Regions from separate parts of the Streptomyces sp. NPDC001678 genome, predicted to be linked through region 4. Evidence: riboswitches for the same ligand, from Rfam matches in the RefSeq annotation. Region 4 holds a riboswitch; each other region holds the start of a gene.
What was found. A riboswitch is a leader RNA that binds a small molecule or an ion and turns the genes downstream of it on or off. The one in region 4 is predicted to bind cobalamin.
Positions count from the first base shown of each region.

Region 1: linked by a shared signal. The riboswitch ahead of ACFYZR_RS17100 (HoxN/HupN/NixA family nickel/cobalt transporter) and the one ahead of metE (5-methyltetrahydropteroyltriglutamate--homocysteine S-methyltransferase) in region 4 are both predicted to bind cobalamin.
Region 2: linked by a shared signal. The riboswitch ahead of ACFYZR_RS00325 (cobalamin biosynthesis protein) and the one ahead of metE (5-methyltetrahydropteroyltriglutamate--homocysteine S-methyltransferase) in region 4 are both predicted to bind cobalamin.
Region 3: linked by a shared signal. The riboswitch ahead of ACFYZR_RS29720 (ribonucleoside-diphosphate reductase subunit alpha) and the one ahead of metE (5-methyltetrahydropteroyltriglutamate--homocysteine S-methyltransferase) in region 4 are both predicted to bind cobalamin.

Region 1 is NZ_JBIAUP010000007.1:117,691-121,977, forward strand. Features, by position in the region: gene ACFYZR_RS17095 (NAD-dependent epimerase/dehydratase family protein) at 1-955, opposite strand, end outside; gene ACFYZR_RS17100 (HoxN/HupN/NixA family nickel/cobalt transporter) at 1,010-2,134, opposite strand; cobalamin riboswitch at 2,164-2,376, opposite strand; gene ACFYZR_RS17105 (APC family permease) at 2,526-4,130, shown strand; gene ACFYZR_RS17110 (YIP1 family protein) at 4,203-4,287, shown strand, end outside.
Region 2 is NZ_JBIAUP010000001.1:56,930-61,216, forward strand. Features, by position in the region: gene ACFYZR_RS00315 (anion permease) at 1-1,235, shown strand, start outside; gene ACFYZR_RS00320 (hypothetical protein) at 1,262-1,492, shown strand; cobalamin riboswitch at 1,730-1,852, shown strand; gene ACFYZR_RS00325 (cobalamin biosynthesis protein) at 1,911-2,873, shown strand; gene ACFYZR_RS00330 (cobyric acid synthase) at 2,870-4,287, shown strand, end outside.
Region 3 is NZ_JBIAUP010000020.1:15,836-20,122, reverse strand. Features, by position in the region: gene ACFYZR_RS29720 (ribonucleoside-diphosphate reductase subunit alpha) at 1-1,856, opposite strand, end outside; cobalamin riboswitch at 2,014-2,158, opposite strand; gene mctP (monocarboxylate uptake permease MctP) at 2,322-3,953, opposite strand; gene ACFYZR_RS29710 (DUF3311 domain-containing protein) at 3,950-4,207, opposite strand.
Region 4 is NZ_JBIAUP010000012.1:70,576-74,862, forward strand. Features, by position in the region: gene ACFYZR_RS24005 (CbtA family protein) at 1-680, opposite strand, end outside; gene ACFYZR_RS24010 (CbtB-domain containing protein) at 700-939, opposite strand; cobalamin riboswitch at 1,002-1,088, opposite strand; cobalamin riboswitch at 1,412-1,559, shown strand; gene metE (5-methyltetrahydropteroyltriglutamate--homocysteine S-methyltransferase) at 1,720-4,062, shown strand; gene ACFYZR_RS24020 (aminotransferase class IV family protein) at 4,139-4,287, shown strand, end outside.

The DNA.
Region 1 (4,287 bases), on a different contig from region 4:
CGGCCGTGATGTGCCGGACGTCCCCGAGCCGGTACTCCCCCGTCACCACCGGGCGCGGGCCGCCGTACGCGGCCGACAGGGCCAGCGCCATGTCGGCGATCGTCCTCGGCTCGCCGCTGCCGCAGTTGTACGGGCGTGCCAGGCCCGGCTCGCGGCCCGCGAGCGCCTCCAGGGCGAGGACGTTCGCGGCGGCGACGTCCCGGACGTGGACGAAGTCCCGGCGCTGGCCGCCGTCCTCGAAGACGCGCGGCGCCTCGCCCCGGGCGAGGGAGGAGCGGTAGAAGGAGGCGACGCCCGCGTAGGGAGTGTCGCGGGGCATCCCGGGACCGTAGACGTTGTGGTAGCGCAGCGCCACGGCCGTGCCGTCGGTGGCCCGGGCCCAGGCCGCGGCCAGGTGTTCCTGGGCGAGCTTGGTCGTGGCGTAGACGTTCCGGGGGTCGGCGGGGGCCTCTTCGCCGACCAGGCCGGGGACCAGTTCCCGGGCGCAGTCGGGGCAGCGGGGCTCGAAGCGGCCCGCCGCCAGGTCAGCCGCCGCCCGGGGGCCCGGCCGCACCCGGCCGTGCGCGGGGCAGTCGTACCGCCCCTCGCCGTAGACGACCATCGAGCCGGCCAGCACCAGCCCCCGCACCCCGGCCTCCGCCATGGCGGCGAGCAGGACCGCCGTACCGAGGTCGTTGCAGCCCACGTAGGCGGGGGCGTCGGCGAAGTCCTTGCCGAGGCCGACCATGGCGGCCTGGTGGCAGACGGCGTCGACGCCGCGCAGCGACCGGGCCACCGCGGCCCGGTCGCGCACGTCGGCCTCGTACCACTCGACGCCGTGGGGCCGGGGCGGGGCGGTGGGGTGGGCGGCGGGCAGCAGGGCGTCGAGGACGACGGCTTCATGGCCCCGGGCGGTCAGGGCCCGGACGATGTGCGAGCCGATGAAGCCCGCGCCTCCGGTGACAAGTACGCGCATGCCGCCGACGTTAGGGCCGGCGGCACCCGGAAGGCCCCTGCGCGCCGCCGTTCGTCACCGGTCCGTAAGGGCTCCGGCGGCGGTCGTCCGGGCCGCCCAGCGCTGTTCGACCTTGGCGAAGCGCCAGTAGCCGAGGGCGGCGGCCCAGACCACCACGAACAGCCCGACGATGACGAAACCGACGTTGTCGAGGTTCAGCCCCGCGATCCAGCCGGTCACCGCGTCGTCCAGATCGAGTTTCTCGTGGAGCACGCCCACCAGCTCGATGGTGCCGATGAGGAAGGCGACGGCGATGGACAGCCCGGTGATGGTGAGGTTGTAGTAGACCTTTCTGACGGGGTTGGAGAACGCCCACTGGTAGGCGAAGTTCATGAACGTGCCGTCGAGCGTGTCGAACAGGCTCATGCCGGCGGCGAACAGCAGCGGCAGGCACATGATCGCGTACCAGGGCAGCCCGGCGGCGGCGCCGCTGCCCGCCATGACCATCAGGGTGACCTCGGTGGCGGTGTCGAAGCCCAGGCCGAAGAGGAAGCCCAGCGGGTACATCTGGCCGGGGCGGGTGATGGAGCGGGTGAAACGGCCGAGGAGGCGGTTCATGAAGCCGCGCGAGTCGAGCTGCTTCTCCAGTTCGGCCTCGTCGTAGCGGCCCTCGCGCATGGCGCGGAAGACCCTCATGATGCCGGCGAGGGCGACGAGGTTGAGGAGGGCGATGAGGTAGAGGAAGCCGCCGGAGACCGAGGTGCCGACGACACCGAGGGTCTGATGAGTGGTGGAGTCCTCGTTCATCAGCGTCCCGGCCAGCCGGGTGCCCCCGCTGACCAGCAGGGTCAGCAGGACGACGACGCTGGAGTGGCCGAGGGCGAACCAGAAGCCGACGGAGACCGGGCGTTTGCCGTCCGCCATCAGCTTGCGGGTGGTGTTGTCGATGGCGGCGATGTGGTCGGCGTCGAAGGCGTGCCGCATGCCGAGGGTGTAGGCGGTGACGCCGAGGCCGACGCCGAAGGCCTTGGAGCCGACGGTGTAGTGGTTCGGCACGACCAGCAGGAAGAGCACGCCGAAGGCGACGACGTGGAGGGCGACGACGACGGCCAGCAGGCCGGCGGTCCGCAGGGTGTCCTCACGGCGCCAGCGGAAGGCGGGCGCGGACGGTTCGGTGGACGGGTCAGTGGATATGGACATCTTGGGGTGAACGCTCCAGCACCTCGTGGATCATTTCGAGATGCCGTGGCCGGTCTCCTGGCTTACGGGTGACTGGCGTTACCGCCCCGCCTTCCCGGCAGCCGGACGCTGCCAGTGGCTCCGCGCGCCGGGGCGCGCGGAAGAGGACGGTCACTCCCCGATCACAGTGGCGAGGGCCGCTCCGGAATCGGCCCACGAGGGCCTCACCGGTCTTCCCGAACACCACGGCCGGGCAACCATAACGTCCCGGCCGGGCTCCGGGGCGAGAATGTGGCACTTGCCATCTCCTCGCAGCAAGGTCCGACACTTCGCAGGTGATGGACGTGCCGGGCGGCCCGGTGTACGAGTGCAGGAACACCTCGACGGACGGACGCGAGAGGGCTGAGCGCCAATGGCGGGCACGGCAGGGGACATCGAGCGGGGGCCCGGGCGACCGGAGCCCGAGGTGCCGGAAGAGCGGGCGGCGTTCGTCCGCCGTATCGGGCTGTTCCAGGCCACCGCCATCAACATGAGCCAGATGTGCGGCATAGGACCGTTCGTCACCATTCCCTTGATGGTGGCCTCCTTCGGCGGGCCGCAGGCGGTCATCGGCTTCGTCGCCGGGGCGCTGCTGGCCCTGGCCGACGGGCTGGTGTGGGCCGAGCTGGGCGCGGCGATGCCCGGCGCGGGCGGCAGCTACGTCTATCTGCGGCAGGCGTTCCAGTACCGCACCGGCAGACTGGTGCCGTTCCTGTTCGTGTGGACGGCGATGCTCTTCATCCCGCTGGCCATGGCCACGGGTGTGATCGGCTTCGTCCAGTACCTGGGCTACCTCTGGCCGGGCATGACACAGACCCAGGGCGATCTGACGGGCCTGGCGTTCGTCGTGGTGGTCGTCGGGCTGCTGTGGCGGCGGGTGGAGAGCATCGCGCGGATCACGGCCGTGCTGTGGGGCGTGATGATCGTCTCCGTCGTCCTGGTCATCGTCGCCGCGTTCACCCACTTCAGCCCGGACCTGGCCTTCACCTACCCGGCGGGCGCCTTCGACCTCACGACCGGTCAGTTCTGGCTGGGCTTCGCGGCGGGCCTGACCATCGGCATCTACGACTACGGGGGCTACAGCACCGTCGCCTACATGGGCGCCGAGATCAAGGACCCCGGGCGGGTCATGCCACGGTCCATCATCTACTCGATCCTCGGCATCATGGCCATCTACCTGCTGCTCCAGATCGGCACCCTGGGCGTCGTCGACTGGCGGCAGATGCTGGACCCGGACTCCACGGCCGGGTCCTCCGTGGCCTCGGCGGTCCTGGAGCAGACGTGGGGCAAGGGCGCGGCGGACGTCGTCACCGTGCTGATCCTCGTCACGGCCTTCGCGTCGGTCTTCACCGGACTGCTGGGCGGCTCGCGCATCCCCGTGGACGCCGCGCGGGAGAACGTCTTCTTCCGCCGCTTCGGCGCCCTCCACCCACGGCTGCGCTTCCCGGTGCTGCCCCTGACGACGATGGGACTGATCTCGGCGATCGGCTTTCTGATCGGCCGTCACACCGACCTGGCGACGATCATCCAGTTGCTGATGGCGGTCATGGTGATCCTCCAGGCGCTGTCGCAGGTGCTGGCCGTGACCGTGCTGCGGCGCCGGCAGCCGGGGCTGCCGCGCCCGTACCGGATGTGGCTCTATCCGCTGCCGAGCCTGGTGGCGCTGGCGGGCTGGCTGGTGATCTACGGCTTCGCCGACCGGAACTCCCCCGGCCGCCATCCCATCGAGTGGTCGCTGGCCTGGGTGGGCGCCGGGTGCGTGGCCTTCGTGCTGTGGGCGGCGCGGGAGAAGGTGTGGCCGTTCGGGCCACGGGAGATCAGCGAGGACTACCTGCCCGCAGCGACCTTGGCGCCCGGGCTCGGCGAGCCCGTGACGGCCGTCCCCGACAGGCCCGCGGCCGACGCGGGGGACGACGATCCCGACCCCGGTACGGACCCGGGTACGGGCCCCGGCGGCGTGGCGCCCACGCCCGCCTGACGGTACGTCCGCTCCACCGGCCGGGCCGCCCGGACTCCTGCGGTCCGGCCGAACGGTGATAAAACGGCACCCATGCCTGTGACCACTGCCCCTCCCCCGCCCGTCCCCGGTGCCCAGCCGCGCAAGCTGCTCTGGCACCGCCTCATATTCGGGCTCT
Region 2 (4,287 bases), on a different contig from region 4:
GGATCGTGATCGTCACGGCCTTGGTGTTCGACTTTACGAACGGCTTCCACGACACGGCCAACGCCATGGCCACCACCATCTCGACCGGAGCGCTCAAGCCCAAGACCGCAGTGGCCATGTCGGCCGTGCTCAACCTGGTCGGGGCGTTCCTGTCCGTCGAGGTCGCGAAGACGATCTCCGGAGGCATCATCGATGAGAGTGCCGGCATCAGACCAGAGGTGATCTTCGCCGGGCTGGTCGGCGCGATCGTCTGGAATCTCCTGACCTGGCTGGCGGGCCTGCCCTCCAGCTCCTCGCACGCCCTCTTCGGCGGTCTGATCGGCGCCACCGTCGCGTCCGTCGGCTTCGACGCGGTCAACGCCGACAAGGTCGTCATGAAGGTCCTCATCCCCGCGGTCGCCGCCCCGATCGTGGCGGGCATCGCCGCCTGGGCCGCCACCCGCCTGACGTTCCGCCTGACCAAGGGCCGCGACGAGCAGGAGACCGCGAAGGGCTACCGCGCCGGCCAGATCGCCTCGGCCGCCCTGGTCTCCCTCGCCCACGGCACCAACGACGCCCAGAAGACCATGGGTGTCATCACCCTGGCCCTGGTCACCGGCGGCGTCGTCGCCCCGCACTCCGACCCGCCGCTGTGGGTCGTCGTCTCCGCGGGCCTGGCCATCGCGCTCGGTACGTACCTGGGCGGCTGGCGCATCATCCAGACGCTCGGCAAGGGTCTCGCCGACATCAAGCCGGCGCAGGGCTTCGCCGCCCAGACCGGTGCCGCGACCGTGATCCTCGCCTCCTCGCACATCGGCTTCGCGCTCTCCACCACCCAGGTCTGCTCCGGCTCGATCATGGGCTCCGGCCTGGGCCGCAAGGGCGGCGTGGTGCGCTGGTCGACCGCTGGCCGCATGGTCGCCGCGTGGGGCCTGACCCTCCCGGCCGCGGGCCTCGTCGCCGCCGGCGCCGCGCTCCTGGCCGACCAGGGCGACTGGGGCATCGCCGCCGTCGCCGTCCTGGGCCTCGGGGTCTCCGGCGCCATCTGGGCGGCCTCGCGCCGCAAGCCGGTCACCCACGACAACGTCAACGACCCGGGCACGCCGCAGGGCCTCCCCGAGGAGCCCGTCGGTGTCGTCACGGCCGCCCTTCAGGCCGTGGCCCCGCCGCCCGCCGGCTCCCTGACCCCGGCCGCCGCCCAGGTCACCCCGGCACCCGCCACCCCGGCCGCCCCCGCCGCCGCGACGACCGGCTGACGCCGGGCAACGGAGGAAGAACCACCATGCACATCGACTGGGCAGCTCTCGGCCAGGTCTTCGGCGTGAGCCTCGTGGTCACCGTCGGCCTCGTGGGCGTCTTCACGCTCGGCATCCTCGGCACGTCCCGCAAGCCGGAGGCCGCGGGCGCCACTTCCGCGACCGGCTCGCCTCTTCTGACCCGCACCGGCGCGTACGCGTGCTTCGCGCTGTGCGCGGCGGCGGTGGGCTACGGGATCTATCTGATCGTCGCCTGACGGGCACACCGCGTGCGTTCGCGGAGGGGCGGGACCGGGTTCTCCGGTCCCGCCCCTCCGTCGTCTCCCGCCCGCCCCTCCGTCGTCGGCGCGCGCTGCCGGGCGTCCGGGCCGTGGGCGAGAGAGCGGCGCATATGTCTTGAGGTCGGCCCGACGGCGCCAGTAGGAGCGCAGGTCAGGGCGAGTTGACGCCCCTTCCCGCCCCATGGTGGACTTCCGGAGCCAAACGGCGACAGCAGAGGAAGCCGGTGCGAATCCGGCGCGGTCCCGCCACTGTCACCGGGGAGTGTCCCCCCAACCGATGGCCACGGCGCGAGCCGGAAGGCCGGGGGCGGCGCGGATCCGGGAGCCAGGAGACTCTGGTCGCCGGTCGACGTCGAGCCAGGGCGCGGACCCTGAGTGAGGACACCGCTTCGCCATGCCCGGCAGCGATCGCTTTTCCTTCGCGTACGGCGCCGCCCTGGGCTTCGCCTGCGACCAGCTCCTCGGCGACCCCCGCCGCGGTCACCCCGTGGCCGCGTTCGGGCGGGCCGCGCAGGCCGTCGAGCGGCGGCTGTGGCGCGACCACCGGGGCTACGGCACCCTCCACACCTTGGTCTGCGCCGGTGGCGCGGTCGCCGGGGCCGGGCTGCTGGCCCGTGCCGCGCGACGTCACCGCGCGGCCGACATCGCGCTGACCGCCGCCGTCACGTGGTCCGTCCTGGGCGGCACGTCCCTGGGCCGGGAGGCCCGGGCCATCGGCGGGGCGCTGGCCGCCGGGGACCTGGAGGTCGCCCGGGAGCGGCTGCCGCACCTGTGCGGCCGCGACCCGCAGGCGCTGGACGCGCAGCAGATCGCCCGGGCCGTGGTGGAGTCCGTCGCCGAGAACACCTCCGACGCCGTCGTGGGCGCCCTCGTCTGGGGCGCCCTGGGGGGCGTGCCCGGGCTCGTGGGCTTCCGGGCGGTCAACACCCTCGACGCCATGGTGGGTCACAAGTCGCCCAGGCTCCGGCGGTTCGGCTGGGCGTCGGCCCGGCTCGACGACGTCGTCGGCTGGCCGGGCGCCCGGCTGACCGCCGCGCTCACGGTCCTCGCCGGGCCCGATCCGCGCGGCGCCCTGCGCGTGGCCCGGCGCGACGCCTCCCGCCACCCCAGCCCCAACGCCGGGCCGGTCGAGGCCGCCTTCGCCGGGGCCCTGGGCGTCCGCCTGGGCGGCACCCTCGCCTACGCCGGGCGCGTCGAGCACCGCCCCGTACTGGGCGGGGAGAACCGTCCCGTGCGGACGGCCGACATCGAGCGCGCGGTCCGGCTCTCGCGCCGGGTGTCGCTGCTGGCCCTGGGGACGGCGGTTGCGGTTCGTACGGTGGGCAGCCTGTTCAGGAAGGCGGGGAGGAATCGGTGACAGTCTCGGTGACAGCCGACAGGAGCGGGCGTACGGGCCCGCCGGGCGGGGGCCTGCTGGTGGCCGGGACCACCTCGGACGCGGGCAAGAGCGTGGTCACGGCCGGGATCTGCCGCTGGCTGGTCCGCAAGGGCGTCAAGGTCGCGCCGTTCAAGGCGCAGAACATGTCCCTCAACTCCTTCGTGACGCGCGACGGCGCGGAGATAGGGCGCGCGCAGGCCATGCAGGCCGCCGCCGCCCGCGTCGAGCCGAGCGCCCTCATGAACCCGGTGCTGCTCAAGCCCGGCAGCGACCGCAGCAGCCAGGTCGTCCTCATGGGCAAGCCGGTGGGCGAGCTCAGCGCCCGCGGCTACCACGCGGGCCGCCAGGAGCAGCTGTTCGGCACGGTGACGGAGTGCCTGGCCGAGCTGCGGCGCACCCACGACGCCGTGATCTGCGAGGGGGCCGGCAGCCCAGCCGAGATCAACCTGCGCCGCTCCGACATCGTCAACATGGGCATCGCCCGGGCCGCGCGCCTGCCCGTGGTCGTGGTCGGCGACATCGACCGGGGCGGTGTCTTCGCCTCCTTCTTCGGTACGACAGCGCTGCTCTCCCCCGAGGACCAGGAGCTGATAGCGGGTTACGTGGTCAACAAGTTCCGGGGCGACGTGAGTCTGCTGGAGCCGGGGCTGGAGATGCTGCGCGACCTGACGGGCCGGCGGACGTTCGGCGTGCTGCCGTTCGCCCACGGCCTGGGCATCGACGAGGAGGACGGCCTGCGCGTGTCCCTGCGCGGCGCGGTCCGCGAGTCCGTGGTCGCCCCGCCGCACGGCGCGGACGTCCTGCGGGTCGCCGTGTGCGCGGTGCCGCTGATGTCGAACTTCACGGACGTCGACGCGCTGGCGGCCGAACCGGGCGTCGTCGTGCGGTTCGTGGACCGCCCCGAGGAGCTCGCCGACGCCGACCTGGTCGTCGTACCGGGCACGCGCGGCACGGTACGGGCGCTCGCGTGGCTGCGCGAACGCGGGCTCGCCGACGCGCTCGTACGGCGGGCGGCGGAGGGCCGCCCGGTGCTGGGCATCTGCGGCGGCTTCCAGCTGCTGGGCGAGCGGATCGACGACGAGGTCGAGTCGAAGGCCGGCACGGTCGAGGGCCTGGGCCTGCTGCCGGTGCGCGTGCGGTTCGCGGTCGGGAAGACCCTGGCCCGCCCGGTCGGCGAGGCCCTGGGCGAGCACGTCGAGGGGTACGAGATCCACCACGGCGTCGCCGAGGTGCTGGGCGGGGCCGAGGCGTTCATCTCTGATGACAAAGGACACAGCCTGGACGGCTGCCGGGTGGGCGCGGTGTGGGGCACGCACTGGCACGGCTCGCTGGAGAGCGACGGCTTCCGCCGGGCGTTCCTGCGCGAGGTCGCGAAGGCGGCCGGACGGGCGTT
Region 3 (4,287 bases), on a different contig from region 4:
GCCGTCGGGGCGATGGCGAGCAGCAGCGAGTTGCGCATGCCGACCTGGCCGATGCGGGCGCGCAGCGCCTCCCAGCGGTCCTCCCACGCGGCGACGGCGTTGGGGTAGTGGTCCGGGTGGAGCACACCGCGGGCGGTGCGGGTCGCGGCCCAGGCCGGGTGGGGGCCGTGGCGCTCGGCGAGGTCCGCGGAGGCCTCGTACGCCGCGAGCATGATCCGCTCGGAGATCTTGGTGGACAGGGCCTTCGCCTCGGGGGAGTCGAAGGGCATGCGCAGGCGGAAGAAGACGTCCTGCAGACCCATCAGGCCCAGGCCCACCGGGCGCCAGCGGCTGTTGGAGCTGCCGGCCTGCTCGGTCGGGTAGAAGTTGATGTCCACGACGCGGTCGAGGAAGGTGACGGCCGTACGGACCGTACGGTCGAGCTTCTCCCAGTCCATCTCGCCGTCGGCGCCGAGGTGCTGCGCGAGGTTGACCGAGCCCAGGTTGCAGACCGCGGTCTCGCCGTCGTTGGTGACCTCGAGGATCTCGGTGCAGAGGTTCGAGGAGTGGACGACCGCGCCCTTCTCGGCCGTCTGGTTGGCCGTGCGGTTGGCGGCGTCCTTGAAGGTCATCCAGCCGTTGCCGGTCTGCGCGAGGGTGCGCATCATCCGGGCGTAGAGCACCCGCGCCGGGATGGTCTTGACGGCCTTGCCCGCGGCCTCGTAGGCGCGGTAGGCGGCGTCGAACTCGTCGCCGTAGAGGTCGACCAGGTCCGGGGTGTCGGCGGGGGAGAAGAGCGACCAGTCCGCGTCCGTCTCGACGCGGCGCATGAACTCGTCCGGGATCCAGTGCGCGATGTTGAGGTTGTGGGTGCGGCGGGCCTCCTCACCGGTGTTGTCGCGGAGCTCCAGGAACTCCTCGATGTCGGCGTGCCAGGTCTCCAGGTAGACACAGGCCGCGCCCTTGCGCCGGCCGCCCTGGTTGACGGCGGCGACGGAGGCGTCGAGGGTGCGCAGGAACGGCACGATGCCGTTGGAGTGACCGTTGGTGCCCCGGATCAGCGAGCCGCGCGAGCGGATGCGCGAGTACGACAGGCCGATGCCGCCCGCGTGCTTCGACAGGCGCGCCACCTGGTGGTAGCGGTCGTAGATGGAGTCCAGCTCGTCCAGCGGGGAGTCCAGCAGGTAGCAGGACGACATCTGCGGGTGGCGGGTGCCGGAGTTGAACAGCGTCGGGGAGGACGGCAGGTACGAGAGGGTGCTCGTCAGCCGGTACAGCTCCGCGACGTCCTCCAGGGCCCGCTCCGAGTGGTCCTCGGCGAGGCCGCAGGCGACGCGCAGCAGGAAGTGCTGCGGGGTCTCGATCACGTCGCGGTGGATCGGGTGGCGCAGCAGGTAGCGGCTGTGCAGGGTGCGCAGGCCGAAGTAGCCGAAGCGGTCGTCCGCGCCGTCCGTGAGGGCGGTCTCGACGAGGGCGTCCAGGCGTGCGGCGTGGGTGCGCACGAAGGCGGCCGTGTCGTCGGCGATGAGCCCCTCGCGGTGCCCGACCTCGACGGAGGCGGAGAAGGAGGTGGCGCCCTGGCCGGCCGCCTCGTCGGCGATGGCCAGGGTGAGCAGGCGCGCGGCGAGCTTGGAGTACTCCGGCTCCTCGGCGATGAGGCCGGCGGCGGCCTCGGTGGCGAGGGAGCGCAACTCGGCGTCGTCCGCGGCGGCGCTGCGGCCGCGCAGCGCGGCGGCGGCGACCTTGCCCGGGTCGGTGGCCGGAAGGTCGGCGGTGAGGTCGGTCAGGGTGCGCAGGAGCGCGGTCCCGGGGCCGCCGGTCGCTTCCGCATTCGCTGAGACCGGAGCTGAAACCGGATCTGCGGGCGCGATGGTCACTGAGGCTCTCCCTCGCTCGGCTGGGTGGGCCGGGCGGGAGAGCGAGGGGCGCGCACGCGCATGCCACTTGCACCAGGGCATGCCTCGTAGGCGTCCATCGACCCAACCCGCGGGGCCCGGACGAATTCAACGCCCATGGCCGAGCCGGGGCAGGCTCGGTGGTGGGCGCGCTGTCGGCAGGTCGTCGGACTTCAGGTGCGCTGGGTATATGCGCACACATACACCGTTGCGGGACAGTTCCGGATTTCCACCGGATTCCCCTGCGACGACAGCGGAGACGAGCATACATCTAGTGCCGGGTCTCGCACGCGCCCCCACATGTTGTGTCGTCGCGTCATGAAGCGGTCGCGGAATGTGCTAACGGGCGTCCCTGGCAGGGCAAGAGAAGAGGACCGCCACGCCCCCTGGACGGGGATGTGGCGGCCCTCCGGAGGACCCCTGGGAGATGGTTCCGGGGGCGGCGGGTCAGTGCCCGCCGGGGGCTCCTGCGGTGGCCGGCGGGAGGTCCGCGCGGACGCCCGGGTCACCGGCGTCGGCCGTGTAGTCCGAGGGCCGGGTCCGGTCCTCGCCGTCGGGCACCTTCAGCGCCTTGAGGGCGACGGTGGCGACGATGACGACGATCACGTTGAGAAGGAAGGCGGTGAGCCCGATATATCCCTTTTCTCCGATGAGGGGGATGAGGTTGGTGTTCCCGAAGTGATCCTGGGTGGCGCTCGGCGTGGCGTAGGCCCGCCAGGTCCCGTACGCCATGCCGGCCGCCCAGCCCGCGAGCAGCGCCCAGCGGTGGGGCCAGCGGGTGAAGAGCCCGCCGACGAGCGCGGGCACGGTCTGGAGGATCCAGATGCCGCCCAGCAGCTGGAAATTGATGGCGACCGTTTTGTCCATGGTGAGGACGAAAACGAGCGCGCCGACCTTGACCAGCAGGGAAGCGAGCTTGGACACCTTCGCCTCGTGTTCGGGGGAGGCGTCCGGTTTGAGGAAGTCCTTGTAGATGTTGCGGGTGAAGAGATTTGCGGCGGCGATCGACATGATGGCCGCCGGGACGAGCGCGCCGATGCCGATCGCGGCGAAGGCCACCCCGGTGAACCAGTCCGGGAACATGTCCTCGAAGAGCTGGGGGATCGCCAGCTGGCCGTTCTTCACCTTCACCCCGGCGGCGATGGCCATGAAGCCGAGCATCGCCAGCAGGCCCAGCATCAGGGAGTAGAGGGGAAGGATGGTGGTGTTCCGGCGGATGACATTGCGGCTCCTGCTGGAGAGGACCGCCGTCACCGAGTGCGGGTAGAGGAAGAGCGCCATCGCCGAGCCGAGCGCCAGCGTCGCGTACGCCCACTGCGTCTCCGCGCCCGGTATCAGCGAACCCCGGGGTTTCCCGGTCGCGGGATTCTCGGTCGCGAACGCTTCGCCGGCCTTGCTGAAGATGTGCTCGAAGCCGCCCAGTTTGATCGGTATGTAGATGATCGCCACGATGATCACGATGTAGATCAGCGCGTCCTTGACGAAGGCGATCAGCGCGGGGGCGCGCAGCCCGGAGGAGTAGGTGTACGCCGCGAGCACGCCGAAGGCGATGAGGAGCGGCAGGTCCTTGACGAACCAGTTGGCGTTCTCGCCGCCGCCGACGCCCATGACGTCGAGCACCGCCTGGATGCCGACCAGTTGCAGCGCGATGTACGGCATCGTGGCCAGGATCCCCGTCACCGCGAGGGCGAGGGAGAGGCCCCGGGAGCCGAACCGGCCCCGGACGAAGTCCGACGACGTCACATAGCCGTGCCGGTGCGCCACCGACCACAGGCGGGGCAGGAAGGTGAAGACCAGCGGGTAGGTGATGATCGTGTACGGCACGGCGAAGAAGCCGGCCGCGCCCGCCGCGTAGATCGCCGCCGGTACCGCCACGAACGTATAGGCGGTGTAGAGGTCCCCGCCCAGCAGGAACCAGGTGACCCAGGTGCCGAAGGACCGGCCGCCCAGGCCCCATTCGTCGAGGTTGTCGGCATTCTCGGCCTTTCGCCAACGGGCGGCGAGGAAGCCCATGACCGTGACGACGACGAAGAAGAAGAGGAAGACGGCGAGTGCCACGCCGTTCACACCGTCCTTCACCCTTTCTCACCTCCTGTGTGCCGCTCCCGCCGGGCCGTCTCCTCACGCCGACGCACGATGACGTAGGCGATGACGGTGAGGAGGGTGGACACCAGCACCCAGAGCATCTGGTACCAGTAGAAGAAGGGGATGCCGATGAGGGCCGGGGTGAGCCTGGCGTAGGAGTCCACCCAGAGCATCGCCACGAAGGGGATGGCGAGGCATACTCCCGCGACGATCAGCGGGACGGTCAAGACCGGGTTGCGTACGGTCAAGAGTGGTTTATGGCCGTCCTCGGCGGCTTGTGCGGCCGCGCGGCCGGGTGGATGCTCGGGTGGTTCCGACATGCGGTGAC
Region 4 (4,287 bases):
CCGAAGAGCAGCCCGAAGCCCGCCCACAGGGCGCACTGGATGGCCAGGGCCGCGAGGCGGAACCGCCACAGCACGGTGGCCGGGAAGTCCGCGGGCACCTCGTCGACCACGGGCAGGACGGCGTACGCCACCCCCGCCATCAGGGCGAACGCCGCCACCGCTACGACGCCGGCCCACCAGCCGCCCAGCCGGGGGACCAGCGCACGGCCCAGGAAGATCGCGGCGACGCCCAGCAGGACGCTGAGCACGATCATCAGGAAGTACAGTGCGGTGCGCTTGCCGATGGTGTCGGGGTCGCCGACGGACGGCGGATTGGCCGGGTACTTGAGGAACGGCACCACATAGACCACCAGCAGCCCGCCCAGCGAGAGCAGGGCCGCCGTGGCGCGCGGGCCGATCCGGCCGATGCGGCCCAGGGCCACGCAGAAGGCCAGCGCCGCGATGCCGCCGAGCGCGACGCCGTAGACCAGGACGCCGGTCGCCAGCCCGGCGGTGGACTGGAGGGTGCGGCTGACCAGCTCCACACCGTGGTCGTCGTGGCTGTGGGCCTCCTCGAAGCCGATGGCCTTGTCCACGGACGGCTCACCGAGCAGATAGGCCACGAGCAACGCGAGGCACCCCGCCGCCAGCCCGGCGAGCATGCCGCGCACCAGCAGCGACCGTACGGAGACGGTATTCACGAGTCGGACTCCCCGGGGGTCAGTGGCACGGGAAGCCGAGCAGGTGGCGTCCGTCGTGGACCCACTCGTGGACGCCCTCGCCGGACAGCAGCGAGGTGGCGCCCTGCTCGGCGCCGACGAAGTACAGCAGGATCAGCATGAGAAGGCCGAAGAAGACCGCCCACGGGGCGATCGCCTTGAGGGATATCGGCGCGATCTCCGGCCGGGCGGACGAGCCGGACGTGGGAGCGCCGGACACGGGAGCGGCGGAATAGGCCATGATCAAACCTCCTGGGGAAACACGCGTCCCAGAACTAGGGGTTCCTGGACGACGGGAGGCGGGTCTGACTCCCCGGGCGTCACCGCGCTGCCACGAGCGCTCGGCCGGATTCACAGTGGCGCGACCGTGCCGGATTCCCACCGGCTTCCGTCACCCCGTCGTCATGTCCACGCGACCGTACCGTTCAGGCCAACATTGCGCCATGGGGCGGGGGGACGCGTACCGGCGTACGACCGGCGCGCACGCCCTGGAGCGTGCGCTGGACCCGCACGGGGCCTGCGCCGGGCCCGCGCCCGCTTAGCGACCGTTCCCCGACCGCTCCGCCTCCTTGACCGCTCCGCCTCCCCGACCGCTCCGCCTCCTTCGCCACCCGAGTGTGACCGGTATGTGAACAGGGCTGTTCGGCGGGCGACTTCTGTGCCTACGCTGGCCACGCAGCCGGTTCGCCCTGCCCGCCAGGCAGACGCGTCGCAAGAGGGAACCCGGTGGGAATCCGGGACTGCCCCGCAGCGGTGAGCGGGAACGACCGCCGTCATACGCACTGGGCCCGACAGGGCCCGGGAAGCGACGGCCACTAGGTGTCCGCCCTCGGGTGGACGCGCCCGCGAGTCCGAAGACCTGCCCGCTGCCCGCGCGCGAACGCACCGCGCGCGGAGATCCCGGTGACCCCGAGGGCGGGTCGGCGCGCACGGACGAGCACCCGTCGGCTCGCCCGCACCGGCGCGACCCCTCGCGGCCCTTCCAGGATCCTGTGAAGACGAGCTCGCGAAGGAGAGTTCCGTGACCAGCAAGTCCGCAGCCGCGGCAGCCCGGGCCACCCTGTACGGCTACCCCCGCCAAGGGCGGGACCGGGAACTGAAGAAGGCCGTCGAAGGCTACTGGAAGGGCGCCGTCACCGCCGACGCCCTGCGCCGGACCGCCGCCGCACTGCGCGCCGCCACATGGCGCGATCTCGACGCCGCCGGCCTCCACGAGGTCCCCACCGGTGACTTCTCGTACTACGACCACGTCCTCGACACCAGCGTCATGGTCGGCGCGATCCCCGCCCGCCACCGCGCCGCCTTCGCCGCCGACCCCCTGGACGGCTACTTCGCCATGGCACGCGGCACCCAGGACGTGGCGCCCCTGGAGATGACCAAGTGGTTCGACACCAACTACCACTACCTCGTCCCGGAGCTCGGCCCCGACACCGTCTTCACCGCCGACCCCGCCAAACAGCTCGGCGAACTCGCCGAGGCCCTGGCCCTCGGCCTCGCCGCCCGCCCCGTCCTCGTCGGGCCGGTCACCTACCTCCTGCTCGCCAAGCCCGCCCCCGGCGCCCCGGCCGGCTTCGACCCGCTCACCCTCCTGGACCGGCTGCTGCCCGTCTACGCCGACGTACTCACCGCGCTGCGCGCCGCCGGGGCCGAGTGGGTCCAGCTGGACGAGCCCGCCCTCGTCCAGGACCGCACCCCGGCCGAACTGACCGCGGCCGCCCGCGCCTACCGCGACCTCGGCGGCCGCACGGACCGCCCGAAGCTGCTGGTCGCCTCCTACTTCGACCGGCTCGGCGAGGCCCTGCCCGTACTGGCCAAGGCCCCCGTCGACGGCCTCGCCCTCGACTTCACCGGCCCCGCCGCCGCCAACCTCGACGACCTCGCCGCCGTCGGCGGACTGCCCGGCAAACGGCTCGTCGCGGGCGTCGTCGACGGCCGCAACATCTGGATCAACGACCTGACGGCGTCGCTGGCCACCCTCGCCACCCTCCTCGGCCTCGCCGACCGCGTGGACGTCGCCGCCTCCAGCTCCCTCCTCCACGTCCCCCTCGACGCCACCGCCGAACACGACATCGACCCGCGGATCGCCCGCTGGCTCGCCTTCGCCCGCCAGAAGACCACCGAGATCGTCACCCTCGCCCGCGGCCTCGGCCACGGCACCGCCGCGATCGCCGCCGAACTCACCGCCAACCGCGCCGACCTGGCCTCCCGCGCCGGCTCCGCCCTCACCCACGACCCGGCCGTCCGCGCCCGCACCGCCGCCGTCACCGGCGACGACGCCCGCCGCTCCCTGCCCTACGCCGAGCGGACGGCCGCCCAGCGCGCCCGGCTGGGCCTGCCCCCGCTGCCCACGACCACCATCGGTTCCTTCCCCCAGACCACCGAACTGCGTACCGCCCGCGCCGACCTGCGCGCCGGGCGCATCGACACCGACGCCTACGAGCGGCGCATCGAGGCCGAGATCCGCGAGGTCGTCGCCTTCCAGGAGAAGACCGGCCTGGACGTCCTGGTCCACGGCGAGGCCGAACGCAACGACATGGTCCAGTACTTCGCCGAACGCCTCACCGGCTACCTCGCCACCCGGCACGGCTGGGTCCAGTCCTACGGCACCCGCTACGTCCGCCCGCCGGTCCTGGCCGGCGACGTCTCCCGGCCCGAGCCGATGACCGTGCGCTGGACGACCCACGCCCAGTCCCTCACCGCACGCCCCGTCAAGGGCATGCTCACCGGCCCCGTCACCATGCTCGCCTGGTCCTTCGTCCGCGACGACCAGCCCCGCGCCGAGACCGCCCGCCAGGTCGCGCTCGCCCTGCGCGACGAGGTCGCCGACCTGGAGGCGGCGGGCACCGCCGTGATCCAGGTCGACGAACCCGCCCTCCGCGAGACCCTCCCCCTGCGCGCCGCCGCCCGCCCCGGCTATCTGTCCTGGGCCACCGAGGCCTTCCGCCTGACCACCGGCGGCGTCCGCCCGGACACCCAGATCCACACCCACATGTGCTACGCCGAGTTCGGCGACATCCTCCAGGCCATCGACGACCTCGACGCCGACGTCATCAGCCTGGAGGCGGCACGCTCCCATATGCAGGTCGCGGGCGAACTCGCGGGCGCCGGCTACCCCCGCGAGGTGGGCCCCGGCGTCTACGACATCCACTCGCCCCGCGTCCCCGGCACCGACGAGGCGGCCGCCCTGCTGCGCCGGGGCCTCGCGGCCATCCCCGCCGAACGGCTGTGGGTCAACCCCGACTGCGGCCTGAAGACCCGCGCCTGGCCCGAGGTCCGCGCCTCGCTGGAACACCTGGTGAAGGCGGCGCGCACGCTGCGGGAGGAACTCCCGGACTCTTCCTCGTCCTCTTCCTCTTCCTCGTAAGGCGCGGGACGGGGTGCCCCCGGGTCGTCATCAACCGGGGGCACCCCGTCTCCTCGACGGCTGAGAGACTGCCCGCATGGCCGAACTCAACGGAAAGCCCGTTACCCTCGACGACCTCCAGAGCCTCGCCCTCACGAACTACGGGCACTTCACGACCATGCGGATGGAGAACGGCACGATCCGGGGTCTGTCGCTCCACCTGGACCGCCTGGTGCGGGACTGCCG